4 regions of the Streptomyces sp. NPDC037054 genome follow, and region 2 is predicted to be linked to each of the others. Evidence: riboswitches for the same ligand, from Rfam matches in the RefSeq annotation. Region 2 holds a riboswitch; each other region holds the start of a gene.
The links. A riboswitch is a leader RNA that binds a small molecule or an ion and turns the genes downstream of it on or off. The one in region 2 is predicted to bind cobalamin.
Positions count from the first base shown of each region.

Region 1: it holds a riboswitch for cobalamin, as region 2 does, so the genes downstream of both, ACZ7D7_RS13155 (cobalamin biosynthesis protein) here and ACZ7D7_RS33735 (prenyltransferase/squalene oxidase repeat-containing protein) in region 2, are expected to answer to the same signal.
Region 3: it holds a riboswitch for cobalamin, as region 2 does, so the genes downstream of both, ACZ7D7_RS28825 (ABC transporter substrate-binding protein) here and ACZ7D7_RS33735 (prenyltransferase/squalene oxidase repeat-containing protein) in region 2, are expected to answer to the same signal.
Region 4: it holds a riboswitch for cobalamin, as region 2 does, so the genes downstream of both, ACZ7D7_RS01155 (ribonucleoside-diphosphate reductase subunit alpha) here and ACZ7D7_RS33735 (prenyltransferase/squalene oxidase repeat-containing protein) in region 2, are expected to answer to the same signal.

Region 1 covers NZ_JBVJSJ010000004.1:501,158-506,544, forward strand. The annotation lists gene ACZ7D7_RS13150 (cobyric acid synthase) at 1-1,135, opposite strand, end outside; gene ACZ7D7_RS13155 (cobalamin biosynthesis protein) at 1,132-2,076, opposite strand; cobalamin riboswitch at 2,187-2,326, opposite strand; gene ACZ7D7_RS13160 (hypothetical protein) at 2,468-2,689, opposite strand; gene ACZ7D7_RS13165 (inorganic phosphate transporter) at 2,745-3,986, opposite strand; gene ACZ7D7_RS13170 (class II aldolase/adducin family protein) at 4,244-4,912, shown strand; gene ACZ7D7_RS13175 (alpha/beta hydrolase) at 4,968-5,387, shown strand, end outside.
Region 2 covers NZ_JBVJSJ010000025.1:4,165-9,551, reverse strand. The annotation lists gene ACZ7D7_RS33750 (class I SAM-dependent methyltransferase) at 1-146, opposite strand, end outside; gene ACZ7D7_RS33745 (glycosyltransferase family 4 protein) at 140-1,663, opposite strand; gene ACZ7D7_RS33740 (TetR family transcriptional regulator) at 1,901-2,557, shown strand; cobalamin riboswitch at 2,641-2,767, shown strand; gene ACZ7D7_RS33735 (prenyltransferase/squalene oxidase repeat-containing protein) at 2,902-4,134, shown strand; gene ACZ7D7_RS33730 (SCO2322 family protein) at 4,131-4,790, shown strand; gene ACZ7D7_RS33725 (CbiQ family ECF transporter T component) at 4,783-5,387, shown strand, end outside.
Region 3 covers NZ_JBVJSJ010000014.1:117,881-123,267, reverse strand. The annotation lists gene dhaK (dihydroxyacetone kinase subunit DhaK) at 1-142, opposite strand, end outside; gene ACZ7D7_RS28835 (ABC transporter ATP-binding protein) at 348-1,145, opposite strand; gene ACZ7D7_RS28830 (FecCD family ABC transporter permease) at 1,142-2,218, opposite strand; gene ACZ7D7_RS28825 (ABC transporter substrate-binding protein) at 2,266-3,303, opposite strand; cobalamin riboswitch at 3,334-3,512, opposite strand; gene ACZ7D7_RS28820 (SpoIIE family protein phosphatase) at 4,004-5,387, opposite strand, start outside.
Region 4 covers NZ_JBVJSJ010000001.1:251,160-256,546, forward strand. The annotation lists gene ACZ7D7_RS01140 (DUF3311 domain-containing protein) at 1-268, shown strand, start outside; gene mctP (monocarboxylate uptake permease MctP) at 265-1,893, shown strand; gene ACZ7D7_RS01150 (GNAT family N-acetyltransferase) at 1,974-2,480, shown strand; cobalamin riboswitch at 2,484-2,645, shown strand; gene ACZ7D7_RS01155 (ribonucleoside-diphosphate reductase subunit alpha) at 2,767-5,118, shown strand; gene ACZ7D7_RS01160 (ribonucleotide-diphosphate reductase subunit beta) at 5,118-5,387, shown strand, end outside.

The DNA of each region.
Region 1 (5,387 bases), on a different contig from region 2:
TCTCGCGGGCGAACCGCACCCGCACCGGCAGCAGGCCGAGCCCGTCGACGTGCCCGCGGCGGCTCTCCACGTCGTCCTCGATGTGCTCGCCGAGCACCTGGAAGCCGCCGCAGACGCCGAGGACGGGCCTTCCCTCGGCGGCCCGCCTCGCGAGGGCGTCCGCCAGCCCGCGCTCGCGCAGCCACTCCAGGGCGCGCACGGTCCCGCGCGTCCCCGGAACGACCACCAGGTCGGCGTCCGCCAGTTCCTCCGGCCGGTCCACGAACCGCACCACGACGCCCGGTTCGGCGGCCAGCGCGTCCACGTCCGTGAAGTTGGACATCAGCGGCACCGCGCACACCGCGACCCGCAGCACGTCCTCGCCGACCGGCGGCGCCGTGTTCGACTCGCGCACGGTGCCGCGCAGCGACACCCCCATGCCGTCCTCCTCGTCGATGCCGAGCCCGTGCCGGAACGGCAGCACGCCGTACGAGGGCCGGCCGGTGAGGTCCTTCAGCATGTCGAGGCCGGGCGCCAGCAGGGACACGTCCCCGCGGAACTTGTTGACGAGGAACCCGGCGACCAGCGCCTGGTCCTCGGGGGAGAGCAGCGCGACCGTGCCGAAGAACGACGCGAAGACGCCGCCGCGGTCGATGTCGCCGACGACGAGCACGGGCAGCCCGGCGCCCCGGGCGATGCCCATGTTCACGATGTCCGTCCGCCGCAGATTGATCTCGGCGGGACTCCCGGCCCCCTCACAGATCACCGCGTCATACGTGCCCCGCAACTCGGCGAGGCAGTCCAGCACCGTGCCCAGCAGCCGCTGTTGCCGGCCACCGTGGTAGCCGCGCGCGCTCATCTCGCCCACCGGCCTGCCCAGCAGCACGACCTGGCTGGACTGTTCACCGCCCGGCTTGAGCAGCACCGGGTTCATCAGCGCCGTCGGCTCCACGCGGCACGCCTGCGCCTGCATGGCCTGCGCCCGGCCGATCTCGGCGCCCTCGCGGGTCACGAACGAGTTCAGCGACATGTTCTGCGCCTTGAACGGCGCCACCTTCACGCCCTGGCGCACCAGCCAGCGGCAGATCCCCGCCGTGACGACGCTCTTGCCGGCGTCCGAGGTGGTCCCGGCGACGAGCAGACCCCCACCGTTCATGACGTACGTCCCTTCACGAGAAGCCGTCCGGCCGCGCACACGCCGAACGCGAGCAGGCCCACGCGCCGCGACAGCCGCACGGCCCGTTCGATGTCACGTACCTGTACGGCGCGCCCCGCCGCCCCGCCCAGCACGGGCCGGTGCTCGACCCGCCCGCCGTAGGAGAGGGTGCCGCCCAGCCGCACCCCGAGGGCGCCCGCGAACGAGGCCTCCACGGGGCCGGCGTTGGGGCTCGGATGCTTCCCGGCGTCCGCGCGCCAGGCCCGCAGCGCGCCCCGCGGATCGCCGCCCGCGACGGTGGCGAGGGCGGCGGTCAGCCGGGCGCCGGGCCATCCGGCGACGTCGTCGAGGCGGGCGGAGGCCCAGCCGAAGCGGCGGTGGCGCGGGGACTTGTGACCGACCATCGCGTCCAGCGTGTTGACGGCGCGGAAGCCCACGAGACCCGGCACCCCGGCCACGGCGCCCCACACGAGGGCGCCCACCACGGCGTCGGAGGTGTTCTCGGCGACGGACTCGACCACGGCCCGCGCGATGCCGTCGGCGTCCAGCGCCTGCGGGTCGCGCCCGCACAGATGCGGCAGCCGGGCCCGCGCCGCCTCGACGTCCCCGGACTCCAGGGCGCGCGCCACGGCCCGCGCCTCACGGGCGAGCGACGTGCCGCCGACGACGGCCCAGGTGGTGGCGGCGGTCAGCGCGACGGAGGCGGCGGGGGAGCGGCGTACGGCACGGGCGGCGAGGGCGGCGACGCCGACGGCCCCGCCGGCGCAGACGGCGCTGTGCAGCGCGCCCCACCCGCGGTGGTCCCGCCACAACACCCGTTCCACGGCAGCCGCGGCCCGCCCGAACACGGCGACCGGATGCCCGCGGCGCGGATCGCCGAGGAGCAGGTCGCCGAGGAGGCCGGTGGCGGCGCCGTACGCGAACACGCGGTCGGCACCCATCGGCTCAGCCGACCGCTGTCACAGACGCGTCGGTGGTGGTGTACCTGGTGTGCCTCGGTCGGCAGCCGCGCATGGCGATATGTCCTCACTCAGGGTGTCCGCGCCCTGGTTCGACGAGACCGGCGGTGAGAGTTCCTGGCTCCCGGGGCCTTTCACCCCGGTGACAGTGGCGGGACCGCGCCGGATTCGCACCGGCTTCCTCTCTTGCCGCCGTACTTGGCTCCGGAAGTCCACCACGCCCCGAGAACACCCGTCAACTTGCCGTTGACCTGCGGGGGCGGAGTGTGCGAAGGCCCACACGGCAGGGCCGGCGCGGGGGCCGCGGGTACGACGAAACGGGGTGCGGGACGGTGTTCCGTCCCGCACCCCGCGGTGCCCGGGCGCGTTCGCGTCAGGCGACGATCAGGTAGATGCCGTAGCCCACCGCCGCCGCGCACGCCGCGAAGCAGGCGTACGCGCCGGTGACCGCGAGGGTCGCGGAGCCGCCCTGCTCGGCGGCCCGCTCGCGGCGGGACAGTCCGGCGATGCCGACGGTGAACAGGGCCACGAGGGCCACGGTGACCACGAGACTGACTCCGAAGACGGAGCCGAGGGCCGCCCAGTCGATCTTCATGCTGCTTCTCTTCCTTCGTACCCGGCGTGCCCGGCGAACCGGGGGGTGCCTGGTCTCAGACGGTCGTGGAGGCCGACGGGGCCTTGGGCTCGGCGGTGGCCTGGGCGGGGATGGCCGCCGAGACCTCCTCGGACACCGTGCCCGTGGGGGGCGGGGTGACGGCGGCCATCGCGGTGGTCACCACGCCGGCCGGCTCCTCGGTGTCGTTGACGTTGGTGTGGTCGACGATCTCGCGGCGGGAGATCTTCCAGATGGCGTAGCTGGACACCACGAGGAAGACCGCGACGAGTGCCGTGCCCCAGTCGCCCAGGCCGCAGACGTACTCGGCGAGGGCGGCGACCAGGGCCGCGGCCGGCAGCGTCAGGCCCCAGGCGATGAACATGCGGGTGGCCGTCGACCAGCGGACCACGCCGCCCTTGCGGCCGAGGCCCGCGCCCATCACCGAACCCGAGACGGAGTGCGTGGTGGAGAGGGAGAAGCCCAGGTGGGAGGAGGCCAGGATGACCGTGGCCGCGCTGGTCTGGGCGGCGAAGCCCTGCTGCGGCTGGAGGTCGGTCAGGCCCTTGCCCATGGTGCGGATGATGCGCCAGCCGCCGAGGTACGTGCCGAGGGCGATCGCGATGCCCGCGGAGAGGATGACCCACATGGGCGGGTCGGAGTCGGGGGCGACGGCGCCGCCGACGACCAGGGCGAGGGTGATGATGCCCATCGTCTTCTGGGCGTCGTTGGTGCCGTGGGCCAGGGAGACCAGGCCGGCGGAGGCGATCTGGCCGGAGCGGTAGCCCTTGGCGGCGGCCTTGCCGTCGGCCTTCTTGCCGAGCGTGTAGGTCAGCCGGGCGGCGATCATCGCCGCGATGCCCGCGACGAGCGGGGCGGCGATGGCCGGGATCAGCACCTTGGTGACGAGCACGTCGCCGTGCACCGCGCCGACGCCGGCGGAGGCGATGGTGGCGCCGATCAGACCGCCCATGAGGGCGTGCGAGGAACTGGACGGGAGGCCGACCAGCCAGGTCAGCAGGTTCCAGAGGATCGCGCCGACCAGGGCGGCGAAGATGACCTCGGGACGGATGCCGCTCTCGTCGACGAGACCCTTGGAGATCGTGTTGGCGACCTCCACGGAGAGGAAGGCGCCCACAAGGTTCAGCACGGCGGACATGGCCACCGCGACCTTGGGCTTGAGTGCACCGGTCGAAATGGTGGTGGCCATCGCGTTGGCGGTGTCGTGGAAACCGTTCGTGAAATCGAACGCGAGTGCGGTTACCACCACAATCGCGAGGATCAGCGAGAAGCTTTCCATTTACCCAGGCAATCGTTCGAGGTCATTGGCTGGACGAACGTAGGTAACCAGGGTGAACGGAAGATGAACTGAGGGGGGCTTCACGGTGTCCGTAAGAGGGGGTTGTCGCTCCCTCCCGGCACGGCCGCCCAACGCCCGCGCGGCCCCACGCCCCCGGACGCCCTCCGGACCGGTCCCGCGACCGCCGGAAGAGACCTTCGTCACCCCCTCCCGCCTGGCAGGATCACCCCATGACGGAGCACCGCGAGGAGGTACCGATGACGGGGCACAGGCACGACGACGGCGACGCGGTGGCGCGGGCCTGGAGCGAGCTCGTCGCGACGGCCCGCCGGACCGTCTCCGAGGGCCTCGTCGTCGGCACCTCCGGCAACGTCTCGGTACGCGTCGGCGACACCGTCCTGGTCACCCCCTCGGGCGTGCCCTACGACCGGCTCACCGCCGACGACGTCACCGGCGTCGACCTCGACGGCCGGCAGGTGCTCGGCACCCTCGTGCCGACCAGCGAACTGCCCATGCACCTCGCCGTGTACCGCACCACGGACGCCCGCGCCGTCGTCCACACCCACGCCGTGCACGCCACCGCCGTCTCCACGCTCGTGTCCGAACTGCCGCTGATCCACTACATGGCCGCGGCCCTCGGCGGCCCCGTCCGGGTCGCCCCGTACGCGACGTACGGCAGCGACGAGTTGGCCGAGCACATGCTCCGGGCCCTTGCCGACCGCACCGGCTGCCTCCTGCGGAACCACGGCACGATCACCCACGGCGCGGGCCTCGACCAGGCCTACGACCGCACCGCCCAGCTGGAGTGGATGTGCCGCCTGTGGCTCATCGCCTCGTCCGTCCCGGGCGCCGCCCCGACCCTCCTGACGCGGGACCAGCTCACCGAGGTCCAGGAGAAGCTCAAGGGCTACGGACAGCGCCGCTGACCCCGCGCAGCCGGTCCCACTGGCCGGTGCGCGGGTCGACCGGGACACTGGACGGGTGCGCACAGTCAAAGCGACGGCCGCCGCCGTCACCGCAGCCCTGGCCGCCGGCGCCGCGAGCGTCGCCGCCGGACGGTTCGCCAGCGACGCGGCGCTCAAGGCGCCCCCCGGCCGGCCCCTGCCGACCGAACCCCGGCTCACCGTGCACGCCACGGCCGCCGGCCGGATCGCGCTCACCCGGGACCTCGCGACCCTCCGCCCCGGCCGCTACGGCCTCGCCGGCGACGGATCGCACGCGGTCGTCGGCCCCGCCCTGCCCGACGCCGAGCACACCGCCGACACCGTCGTACGCCGTCTGGAACGCGTCACGCACGGCACTCTGGAACCCGGCGACAAGGTCTGGCTCACCCCGAACCTCCACGTCGGCGACCCGGGCAGCGCCCTCGGCCTGGACCACGCCGACGTCGACGTGCCCGGC
Region 2 (5,387 bases):
CGGATCTCCTCGCCGTTCTGGTCCAGCGCCACGACCTGCGCACCGCGCCGGTAGCACTCGAACGCGTGCCGGCCGGCACCGCAGCCGAGGTCCAGTACGCGGTCGCCCGGTGCGAGCGGGAACCGGGAGAAGTCGACGGTCAGCACGTGGCCCTGCTTTCGGGGTAGACGCCTTCAACATCGGAGGTGGGGGCCTCGGCAACGGACACGGGGGTCCCGGCGCTGGACGCCGGGGCGGTGGATGCCGGAGCGGTGGGGGACGTGGCGCTGGACGCCGTAGCACCGGCGGGCGTGGCGCTGGAAAGCGTGGCGGTCCGGGGCGGCGTGGCGGCGGCGATGGCCTCCCGGTAGCGGGCCACGGTGCCCTCGGCGGCCCGCGCCCACGTGAAGTGGCGCAGCACCCGCTCCCGCCCGGCCGCGCCGAGCCGCGCGCGCAGCGCGGCGTCGCCCAGCAGGCGGCTCAGTCCGGCGGCCAGCGCGCCGGCGTCGCCGGGCGGCACCGCCAGGCACGTCTCGCCGTCGCGCCCGGCGACCTCGGGAATGGCGCCGCCGGTCGTGGCGAGCAGCGGCGTGCCGGTGGCCATGGCCTCGGCGGCGGGCAGCGAGAAGCCCTCGTACAGCGACGGCACGCACGCGACCTGCGCCGAGCGCACCAGGTCGACCAGTTCGGCGTCCGAGATGCCCTTGACGAAGCGGACGGCGCCGTCGAGCCCGTACCGCTCGACCGCCTTGGCGACGGGCCCGCCCGTGGGCCGCTTGCCGACGACGACGAGGTGGGCGTCGGGGTGCTCGGTGCGCACCTTCGCCAGCGCCTCGACCAGGAACACCAGCCCCTTGAGCGGCACGTCCGCGCTGGACGTCGTCACGATCCGCCCCGGCACCTGCGGCACCGACGGGTCGGGCGAGAACAGGTCGGTGTCGGCGCCGATGTGGACGACGTGGACGCGGTCGTCCCGTACGCCGAGGTGGTCGACGATCTCCTGGCGGGAGGAGCCGGACACGGTCAGCACGGACGGCAGGCGGCGCGCGACGCGCTTCTGCATGCGGGTGAAGGCGTACCAGCGGCGCACCGCGTACCGGCGGCGCCGGCTCCGCGCCGCGTCCAGCTCCAACTGCCGGTCGACGGTGATGGGGTGGTGGATGGTGGTCACCAGGGGCGCGCCGATGTCGCCGAGCAGGCCGTAGCCGAGCGTCTGGTTGTCGTGGACGACGTCGAACTCGCCGCGCCGGGCGCGCAGATGGCGGCGGGCGCGCAGCGAGAAGGTGAGCGGCTCGGGGAAACCGCCGGTCCACATCGTGGCCACTTCGAGGGCGTCGATCCAGTCGCGGTACTCGTCCCGCTTCGGAGTGCGGAAGGGGTCCGGCTGGCGGTAGAGGTCGAGGCTCGGCAGCTCGGTGAGGACAGGTCCGCCGCCCGCGCCCGGTCCCGGACCTCCGTCTGTGCCTGTGCCGTCGACGACGTCGAGGACCGGATACGGCTGGGCTCCGATGACCTCCACGCGGTGTCCGAGCCGGGCCAGTTCGCGCGAGAGGTGCCGGACGTAGACGCCCTGGCCGCCGCAGAACGGGTTTCCCTTGTACGTGAGGAGCGCGATGCGGAGCGGTCGCCCGCCGTCGGCAGCGAGGCCCTCCGGGGACGCCGCCTCCCTGGCCTCAGCGGTCACTCTGGGCCCCCTTCTCCCTGCACTGTCCCGCGAGATTACGACGGGACGCTAATCTAGAACAAGTTTCAGACTTGATCGTTCAAGAGGCTCCGAATCTACCGGCAGGTAGGGGCGCTGTGGCCAGTGGATCGGGTGATTCGCGCCACGGCGCGCAACCCTGGCATGCTGTGCGATCACTCGCCCTCACCGACTGTCACGGAACGCACGGGAACGCACGGGAACGGACGGGACGGCACCATGGCTGCGGGATCCACAGCGGAGGCGGGCGCGGCGGGACCGGCCGCGGCCCCGCTGACCGAACGGCAGGAGGCGCGCCGCCGCCGCATCCTGCGCGCGACCGCGCAACTGGCCGCGCGGGGCGGGTTCGACGCGGTGCAGATGCGGGAGGTCGCGGAGTCCTCACAGGTCGCCCTCGGCACGCTGTACCGGTACTTCCCGTCCAAGGTCCATCTGCTCGTCGCGACGATGCAGGACCAGCTGGCGCGGCTGCACGGCACCCTCCGCAAGCATCCGCTGGCGGGCGAGACGGCGGCCGACCGGATCGCGGAGACCCTCATGCGCGCCTTCCACTCCCTCCAGCGCCGGCCGCATCTGGCGGAGGCCATGGTCCGGGCCCTGACCTTCGCGGACCGCAGCGTGAGCGCGGAGGTGGAACAGGTCTCACGCCGGACCACGGCGATCATCCTGGAGGCGGCGGGCCGCCCGGCCCCGACCCCCGACGAGCTCTCCGCGATCCGCGTCATCGAGCACACCTGGCACTCGGCCCTCATCACGTGGCTGTCGGGCCGGGCGTCGATAGCGGAGGTGCAGAGGGACATCGAGACGGCGTGCCGCCTCATCGACCTGACGGCGCCGGGGATGGGGGCGGGGACAGCGACGGGGCGGGAGGGGTAGCCGTTCCGGTTCCGGTTTCGGTTCCGCTCCCGGTTCCGGTTCCGGTTTCGGTTCCGGTTCCGGCAGTCGCCCATCTCACCTCGGCGCCTTCCCTACGGCCGGGTAGAGTGGCCAGTCGTCATCACACCCGTACGGGGGGAAGCCGGTGCAATTCCGGCGCTGACCCGCAACCGTGAACCACCAGGGCCCCGCCCGGTGGTGAGCCGGATCGCCCCGCACGGTTCGTGAACGGCTCACGTGCCCGGCAGTCCGCCGGAGCACGGCACCGTCGAGGTATACGGAGCCGAGCCGCCGGGGGTGCCCCGTGCTGCCCGGCTCCCCGCAGGGAGAGGCACCCGCCGATCATGAACGTCCGCCGCAGCGCCGCGGTCCTGGCCGCCACCGCCGTGATCGGTGCCGCCGCACCGGCCGCCGCCGACTCGTCCCCGTCGCCGTCGCCGTCCGCGGCCCTCCCGTCCGGCCTGTACGGCAAGACGGACCCGACGTACGACGGCGTCTGGCGCCAGTCCCTCGCCCTGCTCGCCCAGCACACGGTGAAGGTGACGCCCGCGCCGAAGGCCGTCGACTGGCTGGTGCGCCAGCAGTGCGCGAACGGCGCGTTCGCCCCGTTCCGCGCCGAGCCGGCCAAGCCGTGCGACGCCAAGACGACGGTCGACACGAACAACACGGCCGCCGCCGTCCAGGCCCTGACCGCGCTCGGCGGCCACGACGCCGCCGCCGACAAGGCCGTCGACTGGCTGAAGTCCGTGCAGAACGAGGACGGCGGCTGGGGCTACGTCCCCGGCGGCGCCAGCGACACGAACTCCACGTCCGTGGTCATCGGCGCGCTCGCGGCGGCCGGGGAGAAGCCGGCGGAGGTCGTGAAGGGCGGGAAGTCTCCCTACGCGGCCCTGCTGAAGCTCTCGCTGCCCTGCGAGGGCGAGGGCAAGGACGCGGGCGCGTTCGCCTTCCAGCCGGACAAGAAGGGCACGTTGGCCGCCAACGCCGACGCCACCGCCGCCGGTGTCCTCGGCGCCCTCGGCGAGGGCCTGGTGGTCGACGCGGCCGAGAAGCCCGACACGGCCGTCGAGCCCTCCTGCTCCGACGCCGGCGAGGCCACCCCGGAGCGGGCCGCCGCCAACGGCGTCGCGTACCTCGCCAAGTCCCTCGCGAAGAACGGCCACTTGACGCTGGCCGGCACGGGCGGCCCCGACCACGGCAACACCGCCGACGCCGTCGTCGCCCTCGCCGCACAGGGTGCCGACCGCCAGGCGGCCAAGGCCCTGGACTGGCTGAAGCGGAACTCCGCGGCCTGGGCCGAGCAGAGCGGCCCCGCGGCGTACGCCCAGCTCGTCTTCGCGGCCCACGCCACGGGCACGGACCCGCGCGACTTCGGCGGCAAGGACCTGGTGAAGCAGCTGAACGCGACGGGACCGGCCCCGCAGGCGGAGAAGGGAGACAGCGAGGAGGCCGGGAAGAAGGGGGAGGAGACGAAGGAAGACTCCCCGTTCGGCGTCTGGTGGTACGTGGGCGTCTGCGTGGTCATCGGCATCGGCTTCGGCTTCCTGCTCAGCGGCCGCCGGAAGCAGCAGCCGTGACCGGCCGCCGTTCGCGGGCCCTGCTCCTGGCCGCGCTCGTGCTGTGCGCGGGCGTCGGCACGGGCGTGGGCGCGGGCCCGGCACAGGCCGCCGGTTACCGCTACTGGTCCTTCTGGGACCGCGCCGGCGACGGCTGGACGTACGCCACCCAGGGCCCGGCCACGGCCCGCCCCTCCGACGGCGACGTCCAGGGCTTCCGCTTCGCGGTGAGCGAGAACTCCGGCAACGCGGCCCAACCGCGCGGCGCCGCCGACTTCGCGACGATCTGCGCGTCCACCCCGAAGCGGGAGGGCAGGAAGCGGATCGCCCTGGTCCTCGACTTCGGCACGCGGCAGGACGCCCCGGCCGGGGAGACCCCACCCGCCCCGCGCACGGCCTGCGCGAGCGTCTCCCCCGACGCGACGACGTCCGACGCCCTGTCGACGGTGGCCAAGCCCCTCCGCTACGACACGAACGCCCTGCTGTGCGCGATCGGGGGCTATCCGGAGCGGGGGTGCGGGGAGCAGGTGGCGAAGGAGAGGACGGAGGAACGAGAGAAGCCGGCAGCAGAGCCGGCAACAGAGACAGGCCCGTCGCTGGGCTGGACAGCGGGCGGCGCACTCGTGGCCGTCCTGGCAGCGGCGGCGGTCTGGCAGTTCCGGCGCAGGCATGCGTAACCGCGGACAGTCGTGCCGCCGGGGCGGCGCCCGTCCCACGGAAAGCGGCACCCGGCCAACGCCGGCACGTGTCCCCACCCCTCGCCACCGGGACCGGCGCCGTGCGCACCTGCACCCCGGCGCCTGGTGGCTCTGGGCGATATCCCTGGGCATCGCGGCCACCCGCACCACCAACCCCCTCCTCCTCACCCTCCTCATCGCCGTCTCGGCCTACGTCGTCGCGGCCCGCCGCCCCCACACCCCCTGGTCCCGCTCCTACTCGACGTTCGTCAAGCTCGCGCTCGCCGTTCTCCTCATCCGCGTCGCCTTCACCGTCGTCCTCGGCTCCCCGATCCCCGGCTCCCGCACCCTCCTCACCCTCCCCGAACTCCCCCTCCCCGCCTGGGCCCAGGGCATCCGCCTCGGCGGCGACGTCACCCTCGAACCCCTCGTCTTCGCCCTGTACGACGGCCTGAAACTGGCCACGCTCCTCATCTGCGTCGGCGCGGCGAACGCCCTCGCGAACCCCTCGCGCCTCCTCAAGTCCCTCCCGGGCGCCCTGTACGAGACCGGCGTCGCCGTCGTCGTCGCCCTCACCTTCGCCCCGAACCTCATCGC
Region 3 (5,387 bases), on a different contig from region 2:
GGGCGACCTTCCCGGCCACCGGCGCGTCCCGCCGCACGATCACCCGGTTCTCCACGTCGACGGTCAGCTCGGGATGGGCGGCCGCCATGCCGCGCAGCGCGTCCGCGACCACCGTCTCGGGAACGTTGATCAGCATCTTCATGGGTACCTCCTGAAGAGATCGGCAGGCCCTGGATCCGCGTTTCACCAGGTCAGAGCGGCATGGTCATGAGTGCCCGTCAGGTCCTGCCGGTGGTCGACCGCCGGGCGGCTGCTTCTCCTGTCTACGGCAGTATCCGTCTTGCCGCGGCGAAGGTCACGCCGTCGGTGCCCCGAGCGGCGACGGAAGGGCCCGCGAATCCGGAGGATCAGCGGTTCGGGACTGCCGACGGCTGCCCGGGCAGGAAGGTCACCTGAGGTGCGCCCGTGCGTGGATGGACGGCCACCTCGCTCGACACGCCGTACACCTCGGCCAGCAGCCGGGGTGTGAGGACCGCTGCCGGGGGGCCGTCGGCGGCGATTCTGCCGTGGTCGAGCACGTAGAGGCGGTCGCAGAAGTGGGCGGCCAGGTTGAGCTCGTGCAGGGAGACCAGAACCGTGGCCGGCAAGTCCCGCAAGGCACCCAGGACTTCGAGCTGGTGACGTATGTCGAGATGGTTGGTCGGCTCGTCCATGACGAGGAGGGACGGTTGCTGGGCGAGGGCACGGGCGATGAGCACCCGCTGGCGTTCGCCGCCGGAGAGCCGGTCGAAGGGGCGGTGGGCGAGGTCGGCGGCGTCCACCGCCGCGAGCGCCGACCGGATCAGGCCGGCGTCCTCGCCGGTGTCGCCGTCGAGCAGCCGCTTGTGCGGGGTGCGGCCCATCGCGACGACCTCCCGCACGGAGAGGTCGAACTCGGCGCCCGGCTCCTGTACGACCGCCGCCACCGTCCGGGCGAGCCGGCGCACGGGCAGCGACCAGGCGTCGGTGCCGTCGACCCTGACCCGGCCGCTCGCGGGGCGCAGGACGCGGTAGACGGCGCGCAGCAGGCTCGACTTGCCGCTGCCGTTCGGCCCGACCAGGCCGATGACCTCGCCGGGCCGGGCGCTCAGGGAGACGTCCTCGATCAGACGGTGGGCGCCGGCGGTGAGGGTGACCCCGTCGACGACGAGTTCCGTGCCGGTCATGCCGCGCCTCGAACGGTGCCGCGCCGGGCGTCGCGGCGCATGAGCCACAGGAAGAACGGGCCACCGCACAGGGCGGTGAGCACGCCGACGGGGATCTCCATGGGCGCGGCCACGACGCGGGCGGCGATGTCGGCCCAGATCAGGAAGACCGCGCCGCCGAGCGCGGCCGTGGGCAGGACGCGCCGGTGGTCGCCGCCGACGACGAGGCGCACGATGTGCGGCAGCATCAGCCCGACGAAGCCGATCGGTCCGCACGCCGCGACGAGGACGCCGGTGACGAGGGAGAGCAGGACGAACATGCGGGCGCGGAAGCGGGCCACGTCCAGACCCATGGTGGTCGCGGCCTCCTCGCCGGCGAGCAGCAGGTTCAGGTTGCGGGCCTGGACCGTGAGGATGCCGATGCCCAGGAGCAGGGCGGCGCCGGGCAGCCACAGGGCGCCCCAGTCGACGCCTCCGAGGCCGCCGAGGGTCCAGGCGAGGACGGCGCGGGTCTCGTTGCCCCGGTCGGTGGTGAGCAGCACCAGGTCCAGCACGGCGGTGAGCACGGCGGCGACGGCGACACCGGAGAGGACCAGCCGCGCGGACGTGATCCGACCGCCGGTGCGGGCGGTGGAGTAGACGAGCAGCAGCGCTCCGAGCGCACCCGCGAACGCGGCGACCGACAGCGACACCGGCCCGAACCAGGTCACCCCGAACACGATCACCGCGACGGCGCCGAGGGACGCCCCGGAGGAGACACCGAGCAGGTAGGGCTCGGCGAGGGGGTTGCGGATCAGGGCCTGCAGGGCGGTGCCCACGACCGCGAGTCCGGCGCCCGCCACGGCCCCGAGGAGCACGCGCGGCGCGCGCACGTCCAGCACGATGGTCTCCCGCGCGCGAGACCAGTTGGGTGCCGACCAGTCGGCGCCCAGCGCGTGCGTCACGATGCCCCACACCTGCCCGGGCGGGACCCGCACCGAGCCGATGGCGAGACCGGCCGTGACGGACACCACCAGCAGGACGGCCAAGAGGACGAGCGTGACCGCGAGACCGGCCGGGCCCACCCGTCCGTCGCCCTGCCGCCGCCCGCTCACGGTCCGCTCGGTACCGGTACCGGTACCGGTACCGGCGACCGGGGCCGTCACGCGAAGCTCTCGGGGTGCAGTCCGCGGGCCAGATCCTCCACCGCGTACGCGGACCGCACGCCGACCAGGGTGGCGGTCAGCGGCAGGACGACGAACCGCTTGTTCTTGATCGCGGGGACGTCCTTGAGGGCGGGCCGGGAGAGCAGGAACTCCTTCTTCCGTTCGACGCTTCCGGCGCCGGCGTAGTCGTAGACGGCGATGACCTCCGGCTTGCGCTCGACGACCTGCTCCCACGAGACGTCACCGAAGACGTCGTCGAGGTCGGCGAAGACGTTGCGGCCGCCGGCCAGCCGGATGAGGTCGGTGCCCAGGCTCTTGCCGCCCGCGGTGAACGCGGCCTTGTCACCGCTGTCGTAGACGAAGACGGGTACCTCGGTGGCGCCCTCGACGGCGGTGGTGGCCTTGTCGACCCGCGCCTGAAGCGCGGAGACCAGCTTGTCCGCCCGGTCGGGCACGCCGAAGATCCGGCCGATCGTGCGGACTTCCTCGTAGGTGTCCTTCATCGTGACCCGCTCCTTGCCGCAGTATTCGCGGTTGAGGTGGGTGTCGATGCCGGCATCGGCGAACGCCTCGCGGGAACGGCCCTCGTTCTCGGTGAAGGCGCTGCCGTAGCCGCCGTAGACGAGGTCCGGCTCGGCCTCCAGGACCGTCTCGAACGACGGTTCCCTCTGGGCCAGTTGCGGGATCGCCTCGTAGTCGTCCTTCAGTTCGGGCAGGACGGGGGAGTCGGGGAAGGCGGTGCCCACCATGCGGTCCTTCAGACCGAGGGAGAGCATGAGTTCCGCCGGGTGCTGGTGGATGGTGACGACGCGGGAGGGCGGCCCGTCGTACGTCGTCCTCACACCGCAGTTGTCGATGGTGACGGGGAAGCCGTCGGCCGGAGACGCCGTGGCCTTCGCGTCCTGGCCGGTGTGCTGCGACGAGCCGCAGCCGGCGCTCAGCAGGGCCGCCGACAGGGCGACGGCCGCGGCGCGCAGGGCGTGGCGCCTTCGGACACGGGTGAACAGCGGGGGACGGAACGTGCCGTCGTACACGTGAAGCCTCCTGGGGAGTCCGCGCTCCTCGGAACGGGCCCGCGACAGGCCAGTGTCCTGACTCCCGGATCGACGCTCCCCCCTGCCTTCCCGCGCGGTGCGCAGTGGCGTGGAGAAGGGGTGCACTCCCCGGTCACAGTGGCGGGACCGTGCCGGATTCGCACCGGCTTCCTGTTCTCCCGTCGCGGCGATGACCCGGTGATACTACGGTCCGTCGAGCTCAGGTCAAAAGGGCGCGGGGGCTCGCTCGCACGCCCCGAGCCTGCCGTCAAGCCTCGCGGACCGCCCGCAGCACCAGCCGTCCGGCGTGCTCGTCGTGGGGGAAGCACGAACCGGGCTCGGTCGGCCCCGAACTCCAGGTCCCGCGCCCGAAGGGCCCAGCCTGGGTCACGGTCATGCTCGGTCTGCTGCGGTCCGGGCCGGGCCCCGCCCGGTTGCCGATGTCCCCGCGGACAACTGGTGCGCTGCGAGGCCCCGTTGGCGTGGGCCGAGCGACTGTGGGTGGGTTTCGCGGACACTCGGCGGAGAGCGACGTCTGCGTCGAACCGGGCTCGCAGTTCGTCATCAACCGCCAGGGGTGAGGCCCATGAGAACCTCGGAAACCTGACAACCCCGACGGGACTCCGCCCTCGGGTGAGCAGACCCGGCGCCCGCCGCACCACGCGGCGCCCGCCGCACCACGCGGCGGGCGCCGTACTGCTCACTCCTTCGGCAGCTCCAGCTCGAACCACACCACCTTGCCCGTGCTCACCCGCGTCGCGCCCCAGCGGTCGGCCAGCTGGTCGACCAGCCACAGGCCCCGGCCGCCCTCGTCGCTCAGCTGCGCCTCGCGCATCCTCGGCACCTGCGGCGAGTCGTCGCCGACCTCGCAGCGCAGCACGTCCGTGCGCAGGATCCGCAGGCTGATCGGGCGGTTGGCGAACCGCACGGCGTTCCCGATCACTTCGCTGACCAGCAACTCGGTGGTCTCCAGCAGGGAGTCGAGGCCCCAGCGGCGCAGCGCCCTGCGGGCCAGCCGGCGGGCCTGGCCGGCGGTCCGCGGATGGGGCGCCAGATACCAGTACGTCACGGTCGCCGGCTCCACGCCCTCCAGCCGGGCGGCGAGCAGCGCCACGTCGTCGTGCCGGTCGCCGTGGCCCAGGGTGCGCAGCGCCTCGTCGCACAGCGACTCCAGGGGCGGCGGCCCGGCCGGGTGGGCGGCGGCGTGGTCGTCCAGCCGCGCGACCAGCTGCTCCACGCCGGTCTGGAGGTCCGAGCCGCGCGACTCGACGAGGCCGTCCGTGTACAGCAGCAGCGTCGCCCCGGCCGGCGCCGGCATCTCCGTCGACTCGAAGGCGCAGCCGCCGACGCCGATCGGCACGCCGGTCGGGATCTTCATGATCTCGGCGGTGCCGTCCGGGTGCACGAGCAGCGGCGGGGGGTGGCCCGCGTTGGCCATCAGCAGCCGCTGCCGCACGGGGTCGTACAGCACGTAGAGGCAGGTCGCCATGTGCTGGCCGCCCAGCCGCTCCGCCTGTTCGTCCAGGTGGTGCATGACCTCGGCCGGGGGCAGGTCGAGGCCGGCCAGGGTCTGCACGATGGTGCGCAGCTGGCCCATGATCGCCGCGGAGGTCACGGAGTGCCCCATCACGTCGCCGATGACGAGGGCGACGCGGCTGCCGGGCAGCGGAATCGCGTCGTACCAGTCGCCGCCGACCTGCGCCGTGCGGGAGGCCGGGAGGTACCGGCTGGCGAGCCGCACGCCGGTCGGCTCGGGCAGCGACTGGGGCAGCATCGTGCGCTGCAGCGCGTCCGCGACGAACGCCTCGTGCCCGTGCCGCTCGGCCTTGTCGATGCCGAGGGCGGTGAGGGTGGCGAGCTGGGAGGCGACGAACAGGTCGTCGTCGGTGAAGGCCGGGCGGTGGGCCTCGCGGGTGAGGACGACGACGCCCATGGCGTGGTCGCGGCCGAGGAGCGGCGCGACGATCGAGCGGCGCCCGCGCGGGCCCGCCTCGGCTCCCAGCATGTCCGCCAGGACGGCGGCGGTCGCCGGGGAGTCCCCGAACACGGGCCGGCCGCCCCGCAGCAGCCCGGCGAGGCGGCGG
Region 4 (5,387 bases), on a different contig from region 2:
AGCCCCAGAAGTGAACAGAGAGCCGGTGGTGACGCCCGTGCGCGTCGTCATCGCCCTCTGCCTAGTCGCGCCCTTCGTGGCGATGCTCTGGGTCGGTTCGTACGCGAAGACCGACCCCGCCTTCATAGGCATCCCGTTCTTCTACTGGTACCAGATGATGTGGGTCGTGCTGTCCACGCTGCTGACCATGGTCGCGTACAAGCTGTGGCAGCGTGACCAGCGCGGCCGCGCCGGGAACAAGGGCTCCGAGGGGGGTGCGGCGGAATGAAGGACGGCGTGAACGGCGTGGCACTCGCCGTCTTCATCTTCTTCTTCGTGCTCGTCACGGTCATGGGCTTCCTGGCCGCCCGCTGGCGCAAGGCCGCGAACGAGCACAGCCTCGACGAGTGGGGCCTGGGCGGCCGGTCGTTCGGCACCTGGGTCACCTGGTTCCTGCTCGGCGGCGACCTGTACACCGCGTACACGTTCGTGGCCGTACCGGCGGCGATCTACGCGGCGGGCGCGGCGGGCTTCTTCGCGGTGCCGTACACGATCCTGGTGTACCCGCTGATCTTCACCTTCCTGCCGCGGCTGTGGTCGGTGTCGCACAAGCACGGCTACGTGACGACGTCCGACTTCGTGCGCGGCCGGTTCGGCTCGAAGGGCCTGTCGCTGGCCGTCGCGCTGACCGGCATCCTGGCGACGATGCCGTACATCGCGCTCCAGCTGGTCGGCATCCAGGCCGTGCTGGACGTGATGGGGGTCGGCGGCGGCGAGAACACCAACTGGTTCATCAAGGACCTGCCGCTGCTGATCGCCTTCGGTGTGCTCGCGGCGTACACGTACTCGTCGGGTCTGCGGGCCCCGGCGCTCATCGCGTTCGTCAAGGACACCCTGATCTACATCGTGATCGCCGTGGCGATCATCTACATCCCGATCAAGCTGGGCGGCTTCGACGACATCTTCGCCAAGGCGGGCGAGGCGTTCTCGGAGACCAACCCGGCGACGGGCGCGCCGCGCGGCTCGCTGGTGCCGGCCGAGGCGGGCCAGTGGACGTACGCCACGCTGGCGCTGGGCTCCGCGCTCGCGCTGTTCATGTACCCGCACTCGATCACGGCGACGCTGTCCTCGCGCAGCCGTGACGTGATCCGCCGCAACACCACGATCCTGCCGCTGTACTCGCTGATGCTGGGCCTGCTGGCGCTGCTCGGCTTCATGGCGATCGCGGCCGGCATCAAGGTGCAGAACGGCCAGCTGGCGATCCCCCAGCTGTTCGAGACCATGTTCCCGGACTGGTTCGCGGGCGTGGCCTTCGCGGCGATCGGCATCGGCGCCCTGGTCCCGGCGGCGATCATGTCGATCGCGGCGGCGAACCTCTTCACCCGCAACATCTACAAGGACTTCATCAAGCCCGACGCGACCCCGGCGGAGGAGACCAAGGTCTCCAAGGTGGTCTCGCTGCTGGTGAAGGTGGGCGCGTTGGCCTTCGTCCTGACCATGGACAAGACGGTCGCGATCAACTTCCAGCTGCTGGGCGGCATCTGGATCCTGCAGACCTTCCCGGCCCTGGTCGGCGGCCTGTTCACCCGCTGGTTCCACCGCTGGGCGCTGCTCGCCGGCTGGGCGGTCGGCATGCTCTACGGCACGATCGCGGCGTACGGCGTGGCCTCCCCGACGCAGAAGCACTTCGGCGGCTCCTCGAAGGAGATCCCCGGCATCGGCGAGATCGGCTACATCGGTCTCACCGCGTTCGTGCTGAACGTCGTCGTCACGGTGGTCCTCACCTTCGTCCTCAAGGCCGCCAAGGCCCCCGAGGGCGTCGACGAGACCAAGCCGGAGGACTACACGGCCGACGCGGGCGACCCGGGCGTCCAGGTGGAACTCCCGCCGGCGACGGCGGGCTCGGCCCACTGAGGCCCGCCCCCAAGGAGAGCGACTCGGGCCGCCGGGAAAACCGGCGGCCCGTTGTCGTACCCGTCCGGCACACTCGCCGTATGGACATCGTGATCCGGCAGGCGCTGCCCGGCGAGTTCGAGACCCTCGGTGAGATCACCGCACAGGCCTACCTCCGTGACGGCCTGCTGGACTTCGGGGAGAGCGATCCCTACCTTGCCGAGTTGCGCGACGTCGCCAAGCGCGCGGCACACGCCGAGGTGCTCGTCGCCGCGCGGAACGACACCCTGCTCGGCGGCGTCACGTTCGTGCCGTCCGGCGGGCCGATGGCCGAGATCGCCGGCCCTTCGGAGGCCGCGATACGCATGCTCGCCGTGGACCACGCCGCCCGGGGCCGCGGGGTCGGCGAGGCCCTCGTGCGTGCCTGTGCCGACCGCGCCCGCGCCCTGCCGGGCTGCACGGGCGTGGTGCTCTCCACGCAGCGCACCATGCACACCGCGCACCGGCTCTACGAACGGCTGGGGTTCGTGCGCACGCCGGAGCTCGACTGGAACCCCCGGCCCGATCTCCTCGACATCCAGCTACTCGCCTACCGACTGACACTCTGACACAACATCTGGGGGTGCTTCGGCAGCCCGGCACAAGATGTATGCTCGTGCTCGCTGTCGCCGCAGGGGAATCCGGTGCGAATCCGGAACTGTCCCGCAACGGTGTACTCGCGTGTTTCCGCACGCCTGTCCAGTCCGAGGACCTGCCGACGGCGCGCCCGGCCGTCCGGCCCGGCGCATGACGTCCGGGCCTCGTGGAATGGGCCGGTGGACGCGACGCCGCGTGCGCTCGTGAGCTGCCCCCGTCCCTCGCCGAGGCCCCGTGCCGAGCGAGGGAGAGCCCCACGTGACCATCGCGCCAGCCGATCCGGCTTCAGCGACCCAGGTGCCCGACGACGGTCCGGGTGCCGCGTTGCTGCGGAACCTGACCGAGCTGACCGCCGACCTGCCCGACGCCGACCCCGGCCGGGTCGCCGCCGCGGCGCTGCGGGGCCGGTCGGCGCACGCGGACGAGGCCGAACTGCGCGAGCTGGCCACGGAGGCCGCCGCGGGCCTGATCTCGGAGGACCCCGCCTACTCGAAGCTGGCCGCCCGGCTGCTCGCGATCGGCATCCGCGCCGAGGCCGCCTCGCAGGGCGTCACCGTCTTCACCGAGTCCGTCGCCACCGGCCACCGCGAGGGCCTCGTCGCGGACCGGACCGCCGACTTCGTCCGCCTGCACGCGGCCCGGCTGGACGCGCTGATCGACCCGGCCGCCGACGACCGCTTCGGCTACTTCGGCCTGCGCACCCTGCACAGCCGCTACCTGCTGCGGCACCCGACCACCCGCAAGGTCGTGGAGACGCCCCAGCACTTCCTGCTGCGCGTCGCCGCCGGTCTCGCCGAGGACGACACGCCCCGCGCCGTGGACGAAGTCGCGGCGCTCTACCGCCTGATGAGCCGCCTCGACTACCTGCCCTCCTCCCCCACCCTCTTCAACTCCGGCACCCGGCACCCCCAGATGTCGTCCTGCTACCTCCTCGACTCCCCCAAGGACGAGTTGGACTCCCTCTACGACCGCTACCACCAGGTCGCCCGCCTCTCCAAGCACGCCGGCGGCATCGGCATCGCCTACTCCCGGGTCCGCGCCCGCGGTTCGCTGATCCGCGGCACCAACGGCCACTCCAACGGCATCGTCCCGTTCCTGAAGACGCTGGACGCCTCGGTCGCCGCCGTGAACCAGGGCGGCCGGCGCAAGGGGGCGGCCGCCGTCTACCTGGAGACCTGGCACGCGGACATCGAGGAGTTCCTGGAGCTGCGCGACAACACCGGCGAGGACGCCCGGCGCACGCACAACCTGAACCTGGCGCACTGGGTGCCGGACGAGTTCATGCGCCGCGTGAACGCCGACGAGCAGTGGTCGCTGTTCTCCCCGTCGGACGTGCCCGAACTGGTCGACCTGTGGGGCGCGGAGTTCGACGCCGCGTACCGGGCGGCGGAGGCGAAGGGCCTCGCGCGCAAGGCGCTGCCCGCCCGTGAGCTGTACGGCCGCATGATGCGCACCCTCGCGCAGACCGGCAACGGCTGGATGACCTTCAAGGACACCGCCAACCGCACCGCCAACCAGACCGCGACGCCCGGCCGGGTCGTGCACTCCTCCAACCTGTGCACGGAGATCCTGGAGGTCACCGACGACGGGGAGACGGCGGTGTGCAACCTGGGGTCGGTCAACCTCGGCGCGTTCGTGGCCGGTTCGGACATCGACTGGGAGCGGCTGGACGAGACCGTCCGCACCGCCGTCACCTTCCTCGATCGCGTCGTGGACATCAACTTCTACCCGACCGAGCAGGCGGGCCGGTCCAACGCCCGCTGGCGCCCCGTCGGCCTCGGCGCGATGGGTCTCCAGGACGTCTTCTTCAAGCTGCGCCTGCCCTTCGACTCCCCCGAGGCCCGCGCCCTGTCGACGCGCGTCGCCGAGCGGATCATGCTCGCCGCGTACGAGGCGTCCGCCGACCTCGCCGAGCGCAACGGCCCGCTTCCCGCCTGGGACGAGACCCGTACCGCCCGCGGCGTGCTGCACCCCGACCACTACGACGTCGAACTCGCCTGGCCGGAGCGCTGGGACGCCCTGCGGGCCCGTGTCGCGTCGGTCGGCCTGCGCAACTCCCTGCTCCTCGCGATCGCGCCGACGGCCACCATCGCCTCCATCGCGGGCGTCTACGAGTGCATCGAGCCGCAGGTGTCCAACCTGTTCAAGCGCGAGACGCTGTCGGGTGAGTTCCTCCAGGTCAACGAGTACCTGGTGCGGGAGCTGAAGCGGCTCGGGGTGTGGGACGCCCGCACCCGTGAGGCGCTGCGCGAGGCGAACGGCTCGGTGCAGGACTTCACGTGGATCCCGGAGGACGTCCGCCGGCTGTACCGCACGGCGTGGGAGATCCCGCAGCGCGGCCTGATCGACATGGCCGCCGCCCGCACCCCGTTCCTCGACCAGTCGCAGTCCCTGAACCTGTTCCTGGAGACGCCCACCATCGGCAAGCTCTCATCGATGTACGCGTACGCCTGGAAGCAGGGCCTGAAGACGACGTACTACCTGCGCTCGCGCCCGGCGACCCGCATCGCCCGCGCCGCCCGGGCCGCCACCGCCCTGCCGCAGGCGACCTCCGAAGAGGCCGTCGCCTGCTCCCTGGAAAACCCCGAGTCCTGCGAGGCCTGCCAGTAATGACCGACCAGAACCTTCTCGACCCCGGCTTCGAGCTCACCCTGCGCCCGATGCGCTACGCCGACTTCTACGAGCGCTACCGGGACGCCATCAAGAACACGTGGACCGTGGAGGAGGTCGACCTCCACTCCGACGTCGCCGACCTCGCCAGGCTCACGCCGGGCGAGCAGCATCTGATCGGCCGGCTGGTCGCGTTCTTCGCGACGGGCGACTCGATCGTGGCGAACAACCTGGTGCTGACGCTCTACAAGCACATCAACTCGCCCGAG